Regions from separate parts of the Streptomyces sp. NPDC027672 genome, predicted to be linked through region 2. Evidence: riboswitches for the same ligand, from Rfam matches in the RefSeq annotation. Region 2 holds a riboswitch; the other holds the start of a gene.
The links. Region 2 has a riboswitch for cobalamin ahead of ACZ4SV_RS29160 (cobalamin biosynthesis protein). Riboswitches for the same ligand answer to the same signal wherever they lie in the genome.
Positions count from the first base shown of each region.

Region 1: it holds a riboswitch for cobalamin, as region 2 does, so the genes downstream of both, ACZ4SV_RS01345 (ribonucleoside-diphosphate reductase subunit alpha) here and ACZ4SV_RS29160 (cobalamin biosynthesis protein) in region 2, are expected to answer to the same signal.

Region 1 is NZ_JBVHSO010000001.1:299,901-306,891, forward strand. It holds gene nagB (glucosamine-6-phosphate deaminase) at 1-435, shown strand, start outside; gene ACZ4SV_RS01330 (GntR family transcriptional regulator) at 780-1,541, shown strand; gene ACZ4SV_RS01335 (DUF3311 domain-containing protein) at 1,675-1,938, shown strand; gene mctP (monocarboxylate uptake permease MctP) at 1,935-3,563, shown strand; adenosylcobalamin-variant (AdoCbl-variant) riboswitch at 3,846-3,942, shown strand; gene ACZ4SV_RS01345 (ribonucleoside-diphosphate reductase subunit alpha) at 4,081-6,450, shown strand; gene ACZ4SV_RS01350 (ribonucleotide-diphosphate reductase subunit beta) at 6,450-6,991, shown strand, end outside.
Region 2 is NZ_JBVHSO010000014.1:49,221-56,211, reverse strand. It holds gene ACZ4SV_RS29165 (cobyric acid synthase) at 1-1,477, opposite strand, end outside; gene ACZ4SV_RS29160 (cobalamin biosynthesis protein) at 1,474-2,418, opposite strand; cobalamin riboswitch at 2,518-2,658, opposite strand; gene ACZ4SV_RS29155 (hypothetical protein) at 2,849-3,076, opposite strand; gene ACZ4SV_RS29150 (inorganic phosphate transporter) at 3,111-4,418, opposite strand; gene ACZ4SV_RS29145 (lysozyme) at 4,562-5,320, opposite strand; gene ACZ4SV_RS29140 (class II aldolase/adducin family protein) at 5,767-6,558, shown strand; gene ACZ4SV_RS29135 (alpha/beta hydrolase) at 6,789-6,991, shown strand, end outside.

The sequences.
Region 1 (6,991 bases), on a different contig from region 2:
CGCGCGCTCGCCGAGGCCGGCGGGGTCGACCTGCAACTGCTCGGCATCGGGACGGACGGGCACATCGGGTTCAACGAGCCCTGCTCCTCGCTCGCCTCGCGCACCCGGATCAAGACGCTGACCGAGCAGACCCGCGTCGACAACGCCCGCTTCTTCGAGGGCGACATCGAGCAGGTCCCGCACCACGTCATCACCCAGGGCATCGGCACGATCCTGGAGGCCCGGCATCTGGTGCTGCTGGCGACCGGCGAGGGCAAGGCGGACGCGGTCGCCGCGACCGTCGAGGGCCCGGTCGCCGCGGTCTGCCCGGCCTCCGCGCTCCAGCTCCACCCCCACGCCACGGTGGTCGTCGACGAGGCCGCGGCGTCCAAGCTGAAGCTGGCCGACTACTTCCGGCACACCTACGCCAACAAGCCGGAGTGGCAGGGGATCTAGGACCCCTCGTTTGGATCATGCCGGATCAGTCCGGAGCCGCCGCGGGGCCGAGGCCGGCGGGGGCGGAACCGGGGAGCGCGGCCCACGCTCCCCTCCCGGCCCTCGCTGCCCTCCCGGGCCCCCAGCCCTCCTTCCCCCTCCACTCCTCCTCCCCTCCCCCGCACCCACCGTCCGCGTCTGCCCCGTCCGCCCCGATGGACTAGACCAAGAGCTGGTGCGACGGTATATAGAGGGGATCACCGAGCGTGCGGGTGGAGTGCTGACGCGGCAACCCGTGCCACGATGTGAGCCGTGGCCGATGGGATGTCGGCCGCTGTCGGCATTGGGAGCCGGGAAGGCGGAGCATGAGCACCGACGTCAGCAGTGCGGAGAACGAGACCGGCACCACCCGTACCGCGCGCGTGCCCAAGTACTACCGCTTGAAGAAGCATCTGCTCGACATGACCGAGACGCAGGTGCCGGGCACGCCGGTCCCGCCGGAGCGCACGCTGGCGGCCGAGTTCGACACGTCCCGCACCACGGTCCGCCAGGCCCTGCAGGAGCTGGTCGTGGAGGGCCGGCTCGAACGCATCCAGGGCAAGGGCACCTTCGTGGCCAAGCCCAAGGTCTCCCAGGCGCTGCAGCTCACCTCCTACACCGAGGACATGCGGGCGCAGGGTCTGGAGCCGACCTCGCAGCTGCTGGACATCGGGTACGTCACCGCCGACGACCGGCTCGCCGAGTTGCTCGACATCACCGCGGGCGGCCGGGTGCTGCGCATCGAGCGGCTGCGCATGGCCAACGCCGAGCCGATGGCGATCGAGACCACCCATCTGTCGGCCAAGCGTTTCCCGGCCCTCAGGCGCTCGCTGGTGAAGTACACCTCGCTGTACACCGCGCTCGCCGAGGTCTACGGCGTCCACCTCGCCGAGGCCGAGGAGACCATCGAGACCTCCCTGGCCACACCGCGCGAGGCCGGGCTGCTCGGCACCGACGTGGGCCTGCCGATGCTGATGCTGTCCCGTCACTCGCTGGACCTCGAGGGCAAGCCGGTGGAGTGGGTGCGGTCGGTGTACCGCGGGGACCGGTACAAGTTCGTGGCCCGGCTGAAGCGGCCGGTGGAGTAACGGCACGATAACGTCCGGATGCGTTCGCTGAATCGGTATACCGATATGCGGACGAGGGCTTCCGCCGTCCCGATTCCGTCACCTAGATTGCCTGCTCATTGCACAGGTGATCAGCGAGGGGACGGAGCCGTGGATGTCCGAAACACCTGAAGTGAGACCACCGGTGGTGACACCGGTCAGGGTGATCATCGCCGTGTGTCTCGTGGCGCCCTTCGTGGCGATGCTGTGGGTCGGCTCCTACGCCAAGGTGGACCCCACGTTCATCGGGGTGCCGTTCTTCTACTGGTACCAGATGCTCTGGGTGCTGATCTCCACCGCGCTGACCATGCTGGCGTACAAGCTCTGGCAGCGTGACCAGCAGGCCCGCGCGACCACGAGGGGCGGTGCCGGACGGTGAAGGACGGCGTCAACGGCGTCGCGCTCGGCGTCTTCATCTTCTTCTTCCTGGCCGTCACGGTCCTGGGCTTCCTGGCCGCGCGCTGGCGCCGGGCCGAGAACGAGCACTCCCTGGACGAATGGGGCCTGGGCGGACGGTCCTTCGGCACCTGGATCACCTGGTTCCTGCTCGGCGGCGACCTGTACACGGCGTACACCTTCGTCGCCGTACCGGCGGCGATCTACGCGGCGGGCGCGTCCGGCTTCTTCGCGGTGCCGTACACGATCCTGGTGTACCCGCTGATCTTCACCTTCCTGCCCCGCCTGTGGTCGGTCTCGCACCGCCACGGATACGTCACCACCTCCGACTTCGTGCGCGGCCGGTTCGGCTCGAAGGGGCTGTCGCTGGCGGTGGCGGTGACCGGCATCCTGGCGACGATGCCGTACATCGCGCTCCAGCTCGTCGGCATCCAGGCGGTGCTGGACGTGATGGGCGTCGGCGGCGGCGAGGACACCAACTGGTTCGTGAAGGACCTGCCGCTGCTCATCGCCTTCGGCGTGCTGGCGGCCTACACGTACTCCTCCGGTCTGCGCGCGCCCGCGCTGATCGCGTTCGTCAAGGACGGGCTGATCTACCTCGTCATCGCGGTGGCGATCATCTACATCCCCATCAAGCTGGGCGGGTTCGACGACATCTTCGCCAAGGCCGGGCACGCGTTCAGCCAGGTCAACCCGGTCACCCACAAACCGCGCGGGGCGCTCGCGCCGGCCGAGGCGGGCCAGTGGACGTATGCCACGCTGGCCCTCGGCTCCGCGCTCGCGCTGTTCATGTACCCGCACTCGATCACCGCGACCCTGTCGTCCAAGAGCCGTGAGGTGATCCGCCGCAACACCACGATCCTGCCGCTGTACTCCCTGATGCTCGGCCTGCTGGCCCTGCTGGGCTTCATGGCGATCGCGGCCGGAGTGAAGGTCGACAACGGGCAGTTGGCCATCCCGCAGCTGTTCGAGGACATGTTCCCGGACTGGTTCACGGGCGTGGCGTTCGCGGCGATCGGTATCGGCGCGCTGGTCCCGGCGGCGATCATGTCCATCGCGGCGGCCAACCTCTTCACCCGCAACATCTACAAGGACTTCATCAAGCCGGACGCCACACCGGCGCAGGAGACCAAGGTCTCCAAGCTGGTCTCGCTGCTGGTGAAGGTCGGCGCCCTGATCTTCGTCCTCACCATGGACAAGACCGTCGCCATCAACTTCCAGCTCCTGGGCGGCATCTGGATCCTGCAGACGTTCCCGGCCCTGGTCGGCGGCCTGTTCACCCGCTGGTTCCACCGCTGGGCGCTGCTGGCCGGCTGGGCGGTCGGCATGGTGTACGGCACGGTCGCCGCGTACGGCATCGCCTCGCCGACGCAGAAGCACTTCGGCGGCAACGCCAAGGAGATCCCCGGCATCGGTGAGATCGGCTACATCGGCATGACGGCGTTCGCGCTGAACGTCCTGGTCACCGTGGTCCTGACGGTCGTCCTGAAGGCCGTGAAGGCCCCCGAGGGCATCGACGAGACCAGGCCGGAGGACTACACGGCGGACTCCGGCGACCCCGGTGTCCAGGTGGAGCTGCCGCCTGCGACGGCAGGCGCCAGTCACTGAGACAGGCCCTGAAGGGCGCGGACGGCACCGGGTAGCACCCGCGACGGGCCGCCGGAAGCGAGGCTTCCGGCGGCCCGTCGCCGTACCCTGCGGCGGACTCGGCGGAGCGGCCGGGACCGGGGCGCCCGCGGTCGGCCGCGCGGCCCAGGGCCGGGCGCCGGAACACACCCGGGCCGGGCGGGCGCGGGGCGCCGACGCCCGTGTCCGGGTGGCCCCCGGGCGCGGCGACACAACATCTGGGGGTGCAAGGACAGCCCGGCACTAGATGTATGCTCGTCCTCGCTGTCGCCGCAGGGGAATCCGGTGCGAATCCGGAACTGTCCCGCAACGGTGTGCCGGCGCGTCCGCGCGCCAGTCGAGTCCGAGCGCCTGCCGTCAGCCCACCCGGCCGTCCGGCCCGGGTGTGTTCCGACGTCCGGGCCTCGTGGAGTGGGCCGGGGGACGCGGCGCGCCGTGCGTGCTCGTGGTCGTCTCCTGCCCTCCGCCTGGCCCCGTGCCGAGCGAGGGAGATCCCCACGTGACCATCGCGCCAGCCGACCCGGCTCCGGTCAGCGCACCGGAGACCGACGGTCCCGGTGCCGCTCTGCTGCGGACCCTGACCGAGCTGACCGCCGATCTGCCCGACGCCGACCCCGGCCGGGTCGCCGCCGCCGCGCTGCGCGGACGGTCCGCGCGGGCCGACGAGGCGGAGCTGCGCGAGCTGGCGACGGAGGCCGCCGCAGGCCTGATCGCCGAGGACCCCGCCTACTCCCGGCTGGCCGCCCGGCTGCTGACGCTCGCGATCCGGGACGAGGCCGCCTCGCAGGGGGTGACGTCCTTCACCGAGTCCGTCGCGGTCGGGCACCGCGAGGGCCTGATCGCCGACCGCACGGCGGACTTCGTCCGGCTGCACGCCGGGCGGCTGGACGCGCTGGCCGGTGACGCCGTGGCGGACGGCGCCGACGACCGCTTCGGCTACTTCGGCCTGCGCACCCTGCACAGCCGCTACCTGCTGCGCCACCCGATCACCCGCAAGGTGATCGAGACGCCCCAGCACTTCATGCTGCGGGTGGCGAGCGGTCTGGCCGAGGACGACACGGTCCGCTCCGTGGACGAGGTCGCCTCGCTCTACCGGCTGATGAGCCGCCTGGACTACCTGCCCTCCTCCCCCACCCTGTTCAACTCCGGCACCCGCCACCCTCAGATGTCGTCCTGCTATCTGCTGGACTCCCCGCTGGACGAGCTGGACTCCATCTACGACCGCTACCACCAGGTGGCCCGGCTGTCGAAGCACGCCGGCGGCATCGGGCTGTCCTACTCCCGCGTCCGCTCGCGCGGTTCGCTGATCCGGGGCACGAACGGGCACTCCAACGGCATCGTGCCGTTCCTGAAGACCCTGGACGCCTCGGTCGCCGCGGTGAACCAGGGCGGCCGGCGCAAGGGCGCTGCGGCGGTCTACCTGGAGACCTGGCACTCCGACCTCGAGGAGTTCCTGGAGCTGCGGGACAACACCGGTGAGGACGCCCGCCGTACGCACAACCTCAATCTGGCCCACTGGGTGCCGGACGAGTTCATGCGCCGGGTCGCCGCCGACGCGTCCTGGTCGCTGTTCTCCCCGGCCGACGTGCCCGAGCTGGTGGATCTGTGGGGCGAGGAGTTCGACGCCGCCTACCGCCGGGCCGAGGCCGCCGGCCTGGCCAGGAAGACGCTGCCGGCGCGGGAGCTGTACGGCCGGATGATGCGGACCCTGGCGCAGACCGGCAACGGCTGGATGACCTTCAAGGACGCCGCCAACCGCACCGCCAACCAGACCGCCGAGCCCGGCCACGTCGTCCACTCCTCCAACCTCTGCACGGAGATCCTGGAGGTCACCGACGACGGCGAGACCGCCGTCTGCAACCTGGGGTCGGTGAACCTGGGCGCCTTCGTGCGCGACGGGGACATCGACTGGGAGCGGCTGGACGACACCGTCCGCACGGCCGTGACCTTCCTGGACCGCGTGGTCGACATCAACTTCTACCCGACCGAGCAGGCGGGCCGCTCCAACGCCAGGTGGCGGCCGGTGGGCCTCGGCGCGATGGGGCTCCAGGACGTCTTCTTCCAGCTACGGCTGCCCTTCGACTCCGCGGAGGCCAGGCAGCTCTCCACCCGGATCGCCGAGCGGATCATGCTCGCGGCCTACGAGGCGTCCGCCGGCCTCGCCGAGCGCAACGGCCCGCTGCCCGCCTGGGAGAAGACCCGTACGGCCCGGGGCGTCCTGCACCCCGACCACTACGGGGTCGAGTTCGCCTGGCCCGAGCGCTGGGAGGCGCTGCGCGCCCGGATCGCGCGGACCGGCCTGCGCAACGCGCTGCTCCTGGCGATCGCGCCGACCGCCACCATCGCGTCCATCGCGGGGGTGTACGAGTGCATCGAGCCGCAGGTCTCCAACCTGTTCAAGCGCGAGACCCTGTCCGGTGAGTTCCTCCAGGTCAACTCCTACCTGGTGCGGGACCTGAAGGAACTGGGCGTGTGGGACGCCCGCACCCGCGAGGCCCTGCGCGAGGCCAACGGCTCCGTGCAGGACTTCCGCTGGATCCCCGAGGACGTCCGGGCGCTGTACCGCACGGCCTGGGAGATCCCGCAGCGCGGCCTGATCGACATGGCCGCCGCCCGCACCCCGTTCCTGGACCAGGCGCAGTCGCTGAACCTGTTCCTGGAGACGCCGACCATCGGCAAGCTCTCCTCGATGTACGCGTACGCCTGGAAGTCCGGGCTCAAGACGACGTACTACCTGCGCTCGCGTCCCGCGACGCGCATCGCCCGCGCCGCCCAGGCGCAGCCCGCCGTCCCCGCGCAGGCCGCCCCGGATACCGATGCGGTCGCCTGCTCCCTGGAAAACCCCGAGTCCTGCGAGGCCTGCCAGTAATGTCCCGTAACACCCACCTGCTCGACCCCGGCTTCGAGCTGACGCTGCGCCCGATGCGCTACCCGGACTTCTACGAGCGCTACCGGGACGCCATCAAGAACACCTGGACCGTCGAGGAAGTCGACCTCCACTCCGACGTCACCGACCTGGCCAGGCTCACCGCCGAGGAGCAGCACCTCATCGGCCGGCTCGTCGCCTTCTTCGCGACCGGCGACTCCATCGTCGCCAACAACCTCGTGCTCACGCTCTACAAGCACATCAACTCCCCCGAAGCCCGCCTCTACCTGTCCCGGCAGCTCTTCGAGGAAGCCGTCCACGTCCAGTTCTACCTGACCCTCCTGGACACCTACCTGCCCGATCCGGAGGACCGCGCCGCCGCCTTCGCCGCGGTCGAGAACATCCCCTCCATCCGCGAGAAGGCCGAGTTCTGCTTCCGGTGGATCGACGAGGTGGAGAAGATCGACCGGCTGGAGACCAAGGCCGAGCGCCGCCGTTTCCTGCTCAACCTGATCTGCTTCGCCGCCTGCATCGAGGGGCTCTT
Region 2 (6,991 bases):
GCGCGTCCGTGTCCGCGTGCTGTTCGATCAGGTCGCCGAGCCGGTCGAGCTGCTCCTCGCGCAGCGCGGCGAAGGAGGTGTCCGGCGCGGGCACGAAGCGGCGGCCCGCGGCGGCGGCCACCTCGCGCAGGAACGCCCGCCGGAAACCGTCCGACTCCAGCGAGCCGTGCCAGTGGGTGCCCCAGGTCTGGCCGACCCGGCAGCCGTCCAGGAAGGGTTCGCCGCCGGTGACCGTGGCCACGCCGTGGTGGATCTCGTAGCCGTCGACCCGCTCGCCGAGGGCCGTCCCGCTCGGCCGGGTGAGGGTCTTCTCGCGGGCGAAGCGCACCCGGACGGGCAGCACGCCGAGACCGGGCACGGCGCCGGCCCGCGACTCCACCTCGTCCTCGATGTGCTCGCCGAGGATCTGGAAGCCGCCGCACACCCCGAGGACCGGGCGCCCCTCGGCCGCCCGGCGGACCAGGGCGTCGGCGAGGCCGCGTTCGCGCAGCCACGCCAGGGCCCGCACGGTGCCGCGGGTGCCCGGGACCACCACCAGGTCGGCGTCCGCCAGCTCCTCCGGGCGGTCCACGAACCGCACCACGACACCCGGTTCGGCGGCCAGCGCGTCCACGTCGGTGAAGTTGGACATCAGCGGGATCGCGCACACCGCGACCCGCAGGACGTCCGCGCCGACCGGGGGAGTCACCGCGGACTCGCGCACCGTGCCGCGCAGCGAGACCCTCCCCCACGCTCGGCTGCGCTCGCGCGGGGGGACCCCCATCCCGTCCTCCTCGTCGATGCCGAGCCCGTGCCGGAACGGCAGCACGCCGTACGTCCGCCGCCCGGTGAGGCCGCGCAGCATCTCCAGGCCCGGTTCCAGCAGGGAGACGTCACCGCGGAACTTGTTCACCAGGAACCCGGCGACCAGTTCCTGGTCCTCGGGCGAGAGCAGGGCGACCGTGCCGAAGAACGAGGCGAAGACGCCGCCGCGGTCGATGTCGCCGACGACGAGCACCGGCAGCCGCGCGCCCCGCGCGATACCCATGTTGACGATGTCGGTCCGCCGCAGGTTGATCTCGGCCGGACTGCCCGCGCCCTCGCAGATCACCGCGTCATACGTGCCCCGCAACTCGGCCAGGCAGTCCAGCACCGTGCCCAGCAGCCGCTGCTGGCGCCCGCCGTGGTAGCCGCGCGCGCTCAGCTCGCCCACCGGCTTGCCGAGCAGCACGACCTGGCTGCTCTGCTCGCCGCCGGGCTTGAGCAGCACCGGGTTCATCAGCGCGGTCGGCTCGATCCGGCACGCCTGGGCCTGCATGGCCTGCGCCCGGCCGATCTCCGCGCCCTGGCGCGTCACGAACGAGTTCAGGGACATGTTCTGCGCCTTGAACGGCGCCACCTTCACGCCCTGGCGCACCAGCCAGCGGCAGATACCGGCCGTCACGACGCTCTTGCCGGCGTCGGAGGTGGTGCCGGCCACGAGGAGACCACCGTTCACTTCCCACGTCCCTTCAGGAGTGCGCGCGCGGCGGCCGTGGCGCCCAGGGCGAGCAGGCCGACGCGGCGGGAGAGCCGTACGGCCCGGTCGATGTCGGTGACCCGGACCGGCCGTCCGGCACCGCCGTTGAGCACGGGCCGGTGCTCGACCCGGCCGCCGTAGGACAGCGTGCCGCCCAGCCGGACACCGAGGGCGCCGGCGAAGGAGGCCTCCACGGGACCGGCGTTGGGGCTGGGGTGCCGGCGCGCGTCGGCCCGCCAGGCGCGCAGGGCGCCCCGCGGGTCCGGTCCGGCCACGGCGGCGAGCACGGCGGTCAGCCGGGCCCCGGGCCAGCCGGCGACGTCGTCGAGGCGGGCGGAGGCCCAGCCGTAGCGCCGGTGGCGGGGCGACTTGTGACCCACCATCGCGTCCAGGGTGTTGACCGCACGGAACCCGAGCAGCCCCGGGACCCCGGCCACCGCTCCCCACACCAGCGCGCCGACCACGGCGTCGGAGGTGTTCTCGGCGACCGACTCGACCACGGCCCGGGCGATGCCGTCGGCGTCCAGCGCCTGCGGGTCCCGGCCGCACAGGTGGGGCAGCCGGGCGCGGGCGGCCTCGAGGTCGCCCGCCTCCAGGGCGCGGCCGACGGCACGGGCCTCCCGGGCGAGCGAGGTGCCGCCCACCACGGCCCAGGTGGCGGCGGCGGTCAGCGCGACGGAGGCGGCGGGACAGGGGCGTACGGCACGGACGGCCAGCGCGCCCAGAGCGACGGCGCCACCGGCGCACACGACGGTGTGCACGGCGCCCCAGCCGCGGTGGTCGTGCCACAAGGCGCCTTCCACGGCCGTGGCCGCCCGGCCGAACGCGGCGACCGGATGCCCGCGGCGCGGATCGCCGAGGAGCAGATCACCGAGGAGGCCGGCGGCGGCACCGTACGCATATGTGCGATCGGCACCCATCGGCTCAGCCGGCCGTGGGCGCGGGAGCGGTCCTGGTACGGGTCCTCGGGCAGCCGAGCATGGCGATTCATGTCCTCACTCAGGGTGTCCACGCCCTGGTTCGACGAAATCGGCGGTGAGAGTTCCTGGCTCCCGGGGGTTCTTCCCCGGTGACAGTGGCGGGACCGCGCCGGATTCGCACCGGCTTCCTCTCCTGCCGCCGTAGATGGCCTGGGCAGTCCACCACGCGCCCGGAACGGCCGTCAACTCGCCTTTGACCTGGGATGCCCGACTGTGCTGAGGCCCACATCGCCGGGGTGCCGGACGGCTGCGGGCGCCCTGCCGCACGGGCCCCGCGAGCACGCGTACGCCCCGCCGGTTCAGCGGGGCGTACGGGAAGAACGGGGCGAACGGGGGCGCTGGGCGCGGACCGGGGACCGGGGACCGGCGGTCAGCCCTTGGCCGTGATCAGGTGGATGCCGTAGGCCACCGCCGCCGCGCAGGCCGCGAAGCAGACGTAGGCGCCGGTGACGGCGAAGGCGGCGGAACCGCCCTGGGCCGCGGCCCGCTCGCGGCGGGACAGGCCGTTGATGCCGAGGGTGAACAGCGCCACCACGCCCACCGTGAACGCGACGCTGACGCCGAAGACGGAGCCGAGGGCCGCCCAGTCGATTGTCATGGGGATGCTTCCTTCAGTAACCGGGTGCTCGGGGTCAGACCGTGGCGGCCGGCGGGACGGCCGGGGCCGGCTCGGCTGCCGGGGCGGGGATCGTGGCCGTCAGACCGGCGGGCGTCAGGTCCGTGGTGACCCTGGCCGTCAGGCTCCCGGCGGCCTGGGCCGGCACGTGGGCGGTGACCGTGCCGGCGGGCGGCGGGGTCACCGCGGCGATGGCGGTGGTGACCACACCGGCCGGCTCCTCGGTCCCGGCGACCACGTTGGTGTGGTCGACGACCTCGCGGCGGGAGATCTTCCAGATCGCGGCGCTCGCGGCGACCAGGAAGACGGCGACGGCGGCGGTGCCCCCGTCACCCAGGCCGGTGACGGCCTCGGCGCCCGCGCCGACCAGCGCGGCGGCCGGCAGGGTGAGCACCCAGGCGACGGCCATGCGGGTCGCGGTGGACCAGCGGACCACGCCGCCCTTGCGGCCGAGCCCCGCGCCCATCACCGAGCCGGAGACGACATGGGTGGTGGAGAGGGAGAAGCCGAGGTGGGAGGAGGCCAGGATGGCGGTCGCGGCGCTGGTCTGCGCGGCGAAGCCCTGGCGCGGCTCCAGGTCGGTCAGACCGGTGCCCATGGTGCGGATGATCCGCCAGCCGCCGATGTAGGTGCCGAGCGCGATGGCCATACCCGCGGAGAGGATCACCCAGGTGGGAGGGTTGGAACCGGGGCTGATGGCGCCGCCCGCGATCAGGGCGAGGGTGATGATGCCCATCGTCTTCTGGGCGTCGTTGGTGCCGTGGGCGAGGGAGACCAGGCCGGCGGAGGCGATCTGGCCGGCGCGGTAGCCCTTGCGGGTGGCCTGGTCGTCGGCGCCGCCGCCGATGCCGTAGGAGAGGCGGGTGGCCAGCAGCGAGGCGAGGCCCGCCACGACCGGCGCGGCGACGGCCGGCAGCAGCACCTTGGTGACCAGCACCTCGCCGTGGACGGCGCCGAAGCCGGCGGAGGCGACGGTGGCGCCCACCAGGCCGCCCATCAGGGCGTGCGAGGAGCTGGAGGGCAGGCCCACCAGCCAGGTCAGCAGGTTCCAGAGGATCGCGCCCACCAGGGCGGCGAAGATGACCTCGGGACGGATGCCGCTCTCGTCGACGAGACCCTTGGAGATCGTGTTCGCGACCTCCACGGAGAGGAAGGCGCCCACAAGATTGAGGCCGGCGGACATGGCCACCGCGATCTTGGGCTTCAGGGCGCCTGTGCTGATGGTGGTGGCCATCGCGTTGGCGGTGTCGTGGAAACCGTTCGTGAAATCGAACGCGAGAGCGGTTACCACCACAATCGCGAGGATCAGCGAGAAGCTTTCCATTTACCCAGGCAATCGTTCGAGGTCGTTGGCTGGTCGAACGTAGGCAAGCTGGGTGAACGGAAGATGAACTGGGACGGGCGCATGCGTGTCCGAAACACGTGCCCCGGGTTCCGCTTCGCGCCGTCGGGCCGGGCGCCCCTTGGCTACCGGTCCCGGGCGAAGATCCGCAGCCGGTCCAGGGTCCCGTTGAAGAGATTCTGGTCACCCGGCAGCGTGCCCGCCGCGCCGTACTGCCAGAACGTCCAGTACTGCCAGCCGCCGGGCAGCGTGCCCGGCCGGGAGGTGCCGTGCCGGGCGATCCACAGCGGGTGGTTCTTGGAGAAGGCACGGCTGTTGCCGGTGCACAGCTTCCACCACTGCGTCGTCGTGTAGATCACCGGGCGCCGGCCCGTCCGCCGCCTGACCTCGTCGCTGAACGCGCGGATCCAGCGGACCATCTGCGCCTTGCCCAGCCCGTAGCACCGGCGCGTCGCGCTGTACGGGTTGTACTCGATGTCGAGCGCCGGCGGCAGCGTCCAGCCGTCCGCCCGCCAGCCGCCGCCGTGCTCCACGAAGTACGCCGCCTGCCGGGTGCCCGAGGACCGGTCCGGCAGGGCGAAGTGGTACGCGCCCCGCAGCAGCCCGGCGTCACGGGCGCCGGTGTACTGCCCGGAGAAGTAGGGATTGCGGTAGGTCGTGGACTCGGTCGCCTTGACGTAGACGAACCGCGCGCCCTTGGAGCGGGCGGCCGGCCAGTTCACGCGCTTCTGGTGCGAGGAGACGTCATGGCCCCTGGGCCCCTTCGGCAGCTTGGCCGCCGGGGACTGCGCCCGCAGCGACCCGGTCCGCTCCGCGGGCCCGGCCGGCCCCGGGAACCCGGCCGCCGGCCGGGCGCCCGCCGTCACCGTGGCCCCGGCGGTCACCCCGGCCGCGGGGGCCGCCGCCTTGGCTGTCACTCTCGCCTCGGGGGCCGCCGCCTTGGCCGTCACTCTCGCCTCGGGAGTCGGAACCTTGGGAGTCACCGTCGCCCCGGGGGCCACCGGAGCCTCGGCGGGCACCGGAGCCTCGGCGGGCACCGGCGGCCCGGCCGACGCGGTGGCGGTGCCCGTGACGGCGAGGGCCACCACCGTGGCCGTCGCCAGGACACCGGCGCGGCGGCGGGCAAGGGTGTGGTCGCGGGGCATGCGTCTCCCGGGGTGGCGGACTTCGGGCGCCCCTCGCCCGCACGGGCGGCGGTCGCCCCGTGGGCAAGCGGGATCATTGAAGGCCGGTCGGTCACGCGATGTGGGCAGATTTCAGGCGTTTCGCACCGGAATCAGCCCGTTCGGCCGACCCCGCCCGTCCGGCGGCCGGCTGGCAGGATCGGCACATGGCTGAACGGCGACAGAACACGGACGACGGACGGCGGCACACGGACGACGGCCGGCAGGACGTACCGCCGGACGCGGCAGGGCAGGACGTACCGCCGGTCGCGGCAGGGCAGGACCTACCGCCGGACGTGGCACGGCAGGACGTACCGCCGGACGTGGCGCGGCTCTGGACGGAGCTGGTCGCTACGGCGCGCCGGACGGTCGCCGACGGGCTGGTGGTCGGCACCTCCGGCAACGTCTCCGCCCGCCTCGGCGACCTCGTGCTGGTCACCCCCTCGGGCGTGCCCTACGACCGGCTCACGCCCGCCGATCTCACCGGCGTCGACCTCACCGGCCGCCAGGTGCTCGGCACGCTCCGCCCGACCAGCGAACTGCCCATGCACCTCGCCGTCTACCGCACCACCGACGCCCGCGCGGTCGTGCACACCCACGCCGTGCACGCCACCGCCGTCTCCACACTCGTCGCCGAACTGCCGCCGGTGCACTACATGACCGCCGCGCTCGGCGGCCCCGTCCGGGTCGCGCCCTACGCCGCCTACGGCACCGGCGAACTGGCCGGGAACATGCTCCGCGCCCTGGCCGGCCGCTCCGGCTGCCTGCTGCAGAACCACGGCACGGTCACCTACGGCGACACCCTCGACCAGGCCTACGACCGCACCGCGCAGCTCGAGTGGATGTGCCGGCTGTGGCTGACGGCGTCGGCGGTGCCCGGTCTGACACCGACTTTGCTGACCGAGGCACAACTGGAGGAGGCCGGGGCACGCTTGAAGGGGTACGGCCAACGGAGGTGACCCCTTTGCCGAGCAGCGACGCGTTCCCCCGCCGCACGCCCCTGCCCGCCCCGTCCCGCTCCCTGCCCTCCTACCTGAAAACCCTGACCGGCCTGGTCCGCCCGGCCGGCGACGGCACCCGGCCCCGGCGCGCCCGGCCGGCGCCGCCCCGCCCGCCCGGCCGCCACCGCCCGTCACTCCCGGCCGGCCTTCCGCTGGCCGACGGCCGCGGCCCCCACGACACTGGTGCCGTGCGCACTGCCAAGGCGACCGCCGCCGGACTCACCGCCGTCCTGGCCGCCGGCACGGCCTCCGTGGTCGCCGGCCGGCTCGCCAGCGACGCCGCGCTCAGGGCGCCCGCGGGCCGCCCGCTGCCCACCGAGCCCCGGCTCACCGTGCACGGCACGGGCGCCGGCGGGATCACGCTCACCCGCGACCTGGCCACCCTGCGCCC